Regions from separate parts of the Pseudoalteromonas sp. S4741 genome, predicted to be linked through region 1. Evidence: predicted binding sites of a transcription regulator. Region 1 holds the regulator's gene; each other region holds the start of a gene.

Region 1 (3,185 bases):
GAAAGCTGACGGTTTATCAAAACTTAATGGCTATATTAGAAACACGTAAAGGGCTCAATAAGCAACAACGTGAAGATACCTTAAATAATTTACTTGATGAATTTAGTATTCAGCATATTCGTGACAGCCAAGGTATGGCTCTGTCAGGTGGTGAGCGTCGCCGTGTTGAAATTGCGCGAGCATTAGCAGCAAATCCTAAATTTATACTACTAGACGAACCCTTTGCAGGGGTTGATCCTATCTCTGTATTAGATATTAAAAAGATTATAGAGCACCTTAAAAACCGAGGAATTGGCGTATTGATTACAGATCACAACGTCCGCGAAACACTTGATGTTTGTGAAAAAGCCTACATAGTTTCTCATGGGGAGTTAATTGCATCAGGCACTCCAGAATATGTATTAAACGATAAAACAGTACGCGATGTTTATTTGGGCGAGCAGTTCAAGCTCTAATATGTGTGTTATTCCACTAAGCATCTGCTAAGATTAATCATACTAATTTAAAAGGATTGTTAGAGATAAATGAGGCAATCATTACAGCTGCGCATGGGCCAGCAACTTACAATGACTCCACAGTTGCAACAAGCAATTCGCTTATTGCAGCTCAGTACATTGGATCTCCAGCAAGAAATTCAAGAAGCACTCGATAGTAATCCCTTGCTTGAAGTTGAAGAACAAGATTACAGTGAAGATGCTGCGGGTAAAAACGAACAAAAAGCCGATACCGATGAATCAACGCTAAGTGCTTCAGCTGATGAAAAACCTAGCGAATATGAGCAAGATAGCGGCGAAGCCATGACCAAAGACACCATTAGCGATGATATGGCAATGGATGTTACATGGGATGAATACATGAGCGCAGCACCTGCCTCTTCCTCGGGACCAATGCCTGAAGATGAATCAATTTATCAAGGCTCTTCAACTGAAACGCTGCATGAATATTTAATGTGGCAATTGCAACTGACGCCATTTAGCCCAACAGATGAAGCCATCGCGATTGCAATCGTAGAAGCTGTGGACGATTCTGGTATTTTAACCCTTAGCTGTGAAGAAATATTAGAAAGTTTTAATCAAGAAAACGACATAGAAGATGAAGTTGAACTTGATGAAATAGAAGCCGTTTTAAAGCGTATTCAGTTATTTGATCCGGTAGGAATAGCCGCGCGTAGTTTACAAGAGTGTTTGTGTATTCAACTAAATCAGTTTGACCAAGACACGCCTTTTTTAAACGAAACAAAAATGATCTTAACCGATCACATTGACTTACTGGCTGCGCGTGATTATCGCACGTTAATGAAAAAAACTAAGCTCAAAGAAGATGAGCTTAAAGAAGTCATGACGTTAATTCACACGCTTAGCCCAAAACCCGCTGACACTATTGTTAGAGAAGAGTCTGAGTACGTTATTCCTGATGTGTCGGTTAAAAAAGTGAAAGGCCGTTGGGTGGTTGAACTAAACCCAGATAGCATGCCTAAAATTAGGGTAAACAGCCAATATGCAGCTATGTCGCGTACGGTTAAATCAAGCGGCGATAGCCAGTTTATTCGCTCACACTTACAAGAAGCTAAATGGTTTATAAAAAGCTTAGAAAGTAGAAACGACACACTGCTTAAAGTAACTAACTGTATTGTGCAACAACAACAGGCCTTTTTTGAACATGGTCCTGAGGCGATGAAGCCTATGGTACTTAATGACGTGGCCGAAATGGTAGAAATGCACGAATCGACTATTTCACGTGTTACTACGCAAAAATACATGCACACACCACGCGGTATTTTTGAGCTTAAATATTTCTTTTCAAGCCATGTAAGCACTGAAAATGGTGGCGAATGTTCATCGACAGCAATACGCGCATTAATTAAAAAATTAATCGCTGCAGAAAACTCAGCTAAACCATTGAGTGATAGTAAAATTGCAGATATATTGGCTGAGCAAGGAATTAAAGTAGCAAGGAGAACTATTGCAAAGTATCGCGAATCTCTAGCTATTCCCCCGTCAAATCAACGTAAAAGTTTGATTTAAGGCGTACAACAAAGAGGAAAATGTTTATGCAACTGAATTTAACTGGTCGCCATGTAGATATTACCGACTCGCTTAGAGACTACGTAAATAGTAAATTTTCGAAGTTACAGAGGCACACTGATCACATAACGAATGTGCACGTTATTCTCGATGTAGAAAAACTAAACCAAAAAGCCGAAGCAACCGTTCATGTTAGTGGCGCTGAGATTTTTGCTTCTACTGAACACCAAGATATGTATGCCGCTATAGACTCGCTGATTGACAAGCTAGATCGTCAAGTAATTAAACACAAAGAGAAACTTGCTCGACACTAACACTATGAAATTAAGCTCACTTATCTGTCAGGACTGCAGTAAAGCTGCGGTCCTTTTTAATAGTAAAAAAAGAATTTTAGAATTTATCAGTGAATTGGCTCACAATAAACTGCCCTATTTAACACAACAAGATATTCTTAACGCGTTAACCGCCAGAGAAAAACTAGGGAGTACAGGTATAGGTCGAGGAATTGCAATTCCTCATGGTCGTATGAGTGGTGTACAAGAGCCTCTTGCTCTTATATTAGTGAGCGAAACGGCTATTAATTTTGATGCGATAGATAACAGACCGGTCGACATTTTTGTTGCCTTAATTGTACCTGATGGTGACAATAAGCAGCATTTAAAAACCTTAGCCACTATAGCAGAAAAGCTCAACGATAAAGAATTTTGTAAGCAATTACGAGCGGCAAAATCCGACAATGAGCTGTATCAAGTAATTGTAAGTCAACCGTAGTAACAATTAAGGGTGATAAATGGAATTAATAATTATAAGTGGTCGCTCAGGTTCTGGTAAATCTGTTGCGCTGCGTGTTGTTGAGGATTTAGGTTATTATTGTGTAGATAATATTCCTTTAAATTTATTACCATCTCTTGTTCGTAGTGTTTCCGACAGCTACAACAAAATAGCCGTAAGTGTTGATGTGCGTAATTTACCTAAAGAGCAGCAACAGTTTAATGAAATCATTGAATATTTACCTGGTTTTACTAAGCCAACGGTGTTTTATTTAGACAGTGACGATCAAACCTTAATTAAACGCTTTTCAGAGACACGGCGCCTTCACCCTCTTTCGATTGACTCACTGCCACTTGATTTAGCAATAAAAAAAGAAAAACAACTCCTTGA
Region 2 (3,185 bases), on a different contig from region 1:
CAACTTCCTGAGTATTAGCTGACTGTAAAACCCCCTCTTTTTCATATTTAATTAAAGCGAGCTCTGCATCACGACCTAAGTAACTAGTCCAATCTCTCATACTCAACACTTTCGATAAGCTTTTAGGTTTTAAAAAGCTCTTTAGAAAGTAGTATTCGTTAGTATCCATCATTCCCTTCCTATTGCTTAGAACGATAAATATTATAGCATTGACTTGATGGGAAAATGATTTACCTAAATGTTGACCACTATCAAGCAAAACAATGTCCAATCATATAGCAACAAGCTTTCCTGCTTAGAAGTGAAGCTCAGTAAAAGGTAAGGGATTAATCATATCAAGCATATAGAGATGTTTTCCGCTATACTAAAAGTAGCACAGAGGTAGCACAGGGTAATTTCGGTTAGTAGGTGTTTACTTGGAAAGCTTTGAAAAGTGGTGGCCCCTCCCAGACTCGAACTGGGGACCTAACGATTATGAGTCGTGTGCTCTAACCAACTGAGCTAAGGGGCCATCTTTGTATAACTGTAAGCAGTTAATTTTTTGAAGCGTTTAGCCACAGAGCGACTAAAGCGGGTTGCAGTATAAAAAGTTTTTAGGGGCTTGTCACTAGCAAAAAGCTTTATTTTAACAATCAAAGGGCTAACTGCTCAAATAGTAAGCTTTTAGATTTATTGATGGTGACGTTGAGGAAACGAACTCATTAAATAATAGTAGTCTGAGTAACTAATACACGTACCTTACGATGGCAATTAGCAACTCAGTATTAAATGTATTACTGCGATAGGGTATTATTTTTTGGCGATAATATAAATCGCATGAATTAATCCAGGGAAATAGCCGAGTAAGGTTAGCAAAATATTTAACCAAAAATGCATCCCTAGTCCTACCTGTAAAAACACACCCAGTGGTGGTAATAAAATAGAAAAAATAATTCTAATGATATCCATAATTTAATCCTTATAATGTTAGCAAAGCAAAAAGCCCAGCAGGGCTGGGCTTTAGTATAGTGTATTATTCTGCAATAACAGTTAATTCATCCACTACCTTGCGAACATCTTCAGCGTTTTTAGCAATTTCCATCGCTAATTGCTTTTCAGCATCAGACTCAACTGTACCTTTTAGAGTTACCACACCATTATCGGTATCAACATCAATGTCTGTACCACCTACTTCAGAATCAAATAAGTAACGTGTTGTAATCACTGTAGTGATTTTAGCATCGGTTAAATCACTTTCAGTGTCGTTACCCATCATTTTAGAATCATGCTTCTTCATGTCGGTGTTTTTTACCACAGTTAGACTGTTTTCAACGTCAGTTACACCATCTAGGCTTAGCACGAGTTCTTCAGCAAGCTCTTTATCTAATTCGCTGTTTACTTTACCTGTTAGCATTACCTTGCCGTTTTTTACGTCCGTGTTGATATCAAAGTTATTTAGATTGGTGTTCATAAGCAATACTGTTTCTGCTTTCCCATCAATCCAAGCATCTTTGCTTTCGTTTTCCCAACTGCTTGCCTGAGCGCCCATTGCGGTTGTTCCTAATACTAGGGCTGCAATCATAGACTTATTAAATGTTTTCATAATCGTTCTCCTTTTGATTAAAGACACTTAAGCTAATGCGAGCATCGGGCCAACATTTTTTAACCTTTAATTTCAATAAGTTATTTTAAAATAGTAGATATTGGCTTAAACCTACTAAGTAAACATTTACAGACTATTGCGTAAAAGTTTCTCGAATAGCGAAACTTACTAAATAATTGTATATTTGGTTAATCTGTCGTTAATATAATAAAGAATCAAAAACCAAAAATCATAAACCACTGAATTTAAAAAATTTAGTATTTGGTATAAGGCTTGCTTTGAAATAACCAGCAACCATAAAAGGATAATTTAAATGTCTGTTAAAATTGAAGACCGCCCTATTGAGCAAGTTCGTGAGCAAGTGATTGATCAGCTCATTTATAACTACAGCCATGGTGTTATTTCTGTAGAAGCATTTGAAAGGCGCTTAGACGACGCCATGGCAGCGAGTGACAATAAAGCACTTATGGATCTCGTTGAAGATTTAACCTTAAATACTGACCAGCAATATAAGGCGCAAAAGCACTCTCAATTTGCACCTAATTATAGCGCGCAGCATGAGACTGATGAAGAGCCACTTACATTAAGAAGCATTCTTGGTTCGAGTGAACGAAGCGGCCAATGGGTAGTTCCTCAAAACATTTACATAGAAAACTACATGGGGTCAGTCAATCTTGATTTTACGGATGCTATTTTTACCCACCAACATGTCACTATTCACGTTAATTGTTATTTTGGCAGCGAAGAAATATATGTACCAGAGCACGTTAATGTAGTTTCTAAAATGTTTTGTATTTTAGGCAGTTTTGAAAATAAAAAAGTGTCACTAAATAAGCGCCAAGGGCCAACGATTCACATTGAAGGAAAAACTGTTTTAGGCTCTGTGGAAGTTAAAGTTAAACGCACTATTAAAGAAAAATTTATTAACTTTGCAAATGATCTAAAAACTCAACTTGGCATGAATGGTAAACATTATTAAATATGCTAAACATTGAATGAAGCCATAATAGTTGGCTTCATTCATATTATAAGTCGTTATTTCGTTCACTAGGTACATCACTCATGTACTCTACAAACTCAACCTCAAACCCTGCAGGGTCAATATAATAAAATTTTTTCTAAATGGATTTACAGCACCTTCTTTACTTATTGCAAAGCCCGCATGTTTTAGGCGCGCTATTACTGCATTTAAGTTATTGGTTACATAGGCAAAGTGTGCCAAACCAACTTGATGTCCTGATAGGTCGCAGTTTCCCCTTCCCCATGATCGCTTATAGCAATATATTGATCGTTATCACCAAAATGTACCCAGCGTCTTGGTTTGCCATATCAGGTTCCTTCCCCCCCCCACTTCTAATTGACCAATAGGGAAACGCTGCTTGGTAAAACTTAAGCATGGCGTTTATGTCACTAACAACTAAATTTACGTGTTCTAATTTCATAACTTTCTTCCTATTAATTGAACATAGAACATCATAAAACCTCAAGTTAACTTTAGGTAAAGCGCTAATTTACAAATTTATTGCCTGTTTTCATTCCAATAAATATATTGAAAGATCATGCCTGTACAAAAAACACTCACAAGTATTTAGGCTTTATGGTT
Region 3 (3,185 bases), on a different contig from region 1:
TCTTTAATGAAAACTGTATTTAACTTTTCCAAATGCAGTTTTTACTCACTTAACAGATATATAAAATTAACAGCATAGATAGCTAAGTCACTAACAGCCTGTTATGGTAAACACCCTACTTTTAATGATTATTACAAGGTAAGCTTTCATATGGCTAATCAATTAAATGTACTAGGAACTCGCTTACAACTTTGCTGTGGCAACGGTGGCTATACCCGTGAGGGATTTTGCTATGTACCAGATTCAGACTTTGGCAATCACAGTGTATGCGCCATTATGACCGACGAATTTTTGCAGTTTTCTAAGGCGCAAGGTAACGATTTAATTAGCCCTAATCCTTTGTATGATTTTGCGGGCTTAAAAGCTGGCGATAAGTGGTGCTTATGTGCGATTCGTTGGTATCATGCCATTGCTGCAAATGTTGCTCCTCCTGTTGTACTTGAAGCAACAAACCAAAAAGCGCTAGATATTATTCCCCTTGAAGTATTAAAAGCACATCAATATACCGGGTAATGATTTGAGCGCTCAGCTTACAATATTAAAGTATTATAACCACCCTTTATGTTTAAAAAATAAATAAGGGGCAAAGCCCGACAGCAACATAATGCCAATTGCAAATGGATAACCCCATTCCCATTGTAGCTCAGGCATTATATTAAAATTCATACCATACACACTAGCCACTACTGTAGGCGGTAAGAAAACCACTGAGGCAATAGAAAAGGTTTTAATAATTTGATTTTGTTCAATATTAATAAAGCCTTGTGTTGAATCCATCAAAAAGTTCACCTTGTCGAATAAAAAGGTACAGTGCGACATTAAAGTTTCTATATCGAGTACAATTTCTCGAAGAGATTCGCGCTCGTCATTTTGCGCACCTATACGGCGTATTAAAAACGAAATATTGCGTCGCGTATCCATTAAACATAAACGCACCTTACCATTAGCATCTTCTAAGCGAGCTATGCGACCAACCGCCTCTTCTAAGTCTGAGTTATCTTCTTCAAGTACATAAGCACTGAGCTTCTCTAATTGATGATGCATGTCTTCGAGCATATCCGCGTGGTTTTCAACTTTTTGATCAAATAAAGTGATTAATAATTGTTTTGCTGTATCGCATGCCACCTGACCTTTGCGCGCTCTTAAGCGCAGTAGTCTAAAATCAGCCAATTCCTCATCACGAATAGTAAGTAAGCAATTGTTTTGCAACAAACAAGCTACCGTTACAGTATTAAATCGCCCTTCATTAGGTGACATAAACAATGCATGCACATGTAAACCTTCATTATCGATAAAGCACCTAGACGACGTTTCAATCTCTTCTACATCTACCGAATCTGGAAAGGTTATATTGAGCGTTTTTGCAAGCGCATTTTGCTCCTGCGGTGTTGGATTAATAGTATCAATCCAATGTGCATTCTTTATGGATACTTCAACAGGGGTATCAGGTAAAGGCGCTAACTCTTTGATCACTCCTTGCTCGATGGAAAAAAACCTCAGCATACACTTCTCCTTTAATAGATCTTTGGGTTGAGTATATGTAACAGATCATTAATCAACAATGATAATACCTCCATTAGAACAACTATAAAGAGCAAGCTATTTGCTAACAATTTTTAGCACTTCGATTTTGCAGAATTTACAAAAAAGTGCATATTTTTCATACCCTTTGAGCTAAACACTCCTTAAAACTTTATTAAATAAAAATTAAACTTTTAAATTTCAATTACTTAAATCAAATAATCTATCGGCATGCCCATTGCTTCTATTAGTACAAGACGTGTTCGTTATCGCAATTAAAACACTCACTTGAGTAAAGCGAACACTATTTTAAAATAGCAGGAGGAATAATGAGTAACAGTAATAATGCAAACAAAGTCGCTGAATTTACCGCTCCCGGTGTAGAAAACGAATCAGCAAATAAAGCAATATCTGTTCTAGAAGATCGCATGGTAGCGCTAATTGATTTACAGCTAACTTTAAAACATATTCATTGGAATGTAGTAGGTCCGAACTTTATTGGCGTACATGAAATGCTAGACCCACAAGTTGAAACCGTGCGTGAAATGACCGACACCATAGCAGAACGTATTGCCACTTTAGGCGGCGTTCCGGTTGGTACACCAAAATCGATTGTTGATCGTCGTACATGGGAAGATTACGCCATCGGCAAAGGTTTAGTAACTGAACACCTAGCCGCATTAGACAAAGTATATAACGGCGTTAACAGTGATCACCGTAAAGCCATAGAATCACTTGCTGAGCTTGATCCGGTATCTGAAGATATGATCATTGCGCAACTTGCAGAGCTTGAGCAATATCAGTGGTTTGTTCGCGCCCACATAGAATCATCAACTGGTCAATTGAATAGCTAATTTTTAAAGCAGTCATTTTTACTTACAAAGCCCAGTAACTTGCTGGGCTTTTTTGTTTTTAAACTACATTCCTCTTATTAGTACACTAGAACCCCCCCTATTTAGCGCATCTAACACGTTTAGTTACTATACTTATTATTAAAGAGAACTTACTATCTACTCCTAATTATTAGCAGGGAATTTGAAGTGTTGTCGCGTCTATATAGCTTTATGCCAGGTTTACACAGCTTATTTAATTATCAACGTCAATGGTTTGCTGATGATGTGAGGGCGGCATTATCGGTTGCAGCCGTTGCTTTACCTGTTGCTATAGCTTATGCGCAACTTACAGGCGTTAATGCTGCAGTTGGCCTGTATTCTTGCGTATTACCTATGATGCTTTATGCACTTTTTGGTACCTCTAAACAGCTTATTATTGGCCCTGATGCCGCAACATGTGCGGTTATTGCTGCAGTTGTTACTCCACTTGCTGCAGGCGATAGCTTTAAACATTGGCAATTAGTGATCACCATGACCGCAATGACCGGTTTTTGGTGCTTTATTGCCAGCCGCTTTAAGCTAGGTGTATTAGCCGACTTTTTATCTAAACCAATTTTAATGGGGTTACTAAACGGTGTGGCTATTACCATTATTGTTGGTCAGTTTTCTAAAGTATTTGGCTTTACCTTTGATGAGCGCTATTTGCTTGAGCGTTTAGGTGGCGTTCCTACGTATTTATCGCAAACTCATATTCCCACCTTATTAATGGCTTTATTTACCCTCGGCGTTTACTTTGTGTTAAAGCGCTTAAAACCTACATGGCCAGCCTCT

What was found. The regulator sigma-54, encoded in region 1, starts transcription at its own class of promoters, with help from an activator protein. The targets are predictions, from matches to a motif close to GTTGGCACGNNNNTNGNNT.
Region 2: a site for sigma-54 is predicted at 1,618-1,636, ahead of CWC30_RS01425 (BON domain-containing protein). Genes of this name have one in related genera too.
Region 3: a site for sigma-54 is predicted at 1,747-1,765, ahead of dps (DNA starvation/stationary phase protection protein Dps). Genes of this name have one in related genera too.

What each region holds. Positions count from the first base shown of each region.
Region 1 covers NZ_PNCN01000063.1:13,602-16,786, reverse strand. The annotation lists gene lptB (LPS export ABC transporter ATP-binding protein) at 1-455, shown strand, start outside; gene CWC30_RS10600 (RNA polymerase factor sigma-54) at 525-2,024, shown strand; gene hpf (ribosome hibernation promoting factor) at 2,051-2,338, shown strand; gene ptsN (PTS IIA-like nitrogen regulatory protein PtsN) at 2,343-2,795, shown strand; gene rapZ (RNase adapter RapZ) at 2,815-3,185, shown strand, end outside.
Region 2 covers NZ_PNCN01000011.1:1,762-4,946, reverse strand. The annotation lists gene CWC30_RS01440 (SAP domain-containing protein) at 1-259, opposite strand, end outside; tRNA gene CWC30_RS01435 (tRNA-Ile) at 435-511, opposite strand; gene CWC30_RS01430 (YqaE/Pmp3 family membrane protein) at 790-948, opposite strand; gene CWC30_RS01425 (BON domain-containing protein) at 1,013-1,582, opposite strand; gene CWC30_RS01420 (LiaF domain-containing protein) at 1,896-2,561, shown strand; partial or broken gene CWC30_RS01415 (VOC family protein) at 2,608-3,024, opposite strand.
Region 3 covers NZ_PNCN01000010.1:22,077-25,261, forward strand. The annotation lists gene CWC30_RS01280 (DUF2237 family protein) at 151-513, shown strand; gene corA (magnesium/cobalt transporter CorA) at 547-1,503, opposite strand; gene dps (DNA starvation/stationary phase protection protein Dps) at 1,851-2,375, shown strand; gene CWC30_RS01295 (SulP family inorganic anion transporter) at 2,562-3,185, shown strand, end outside.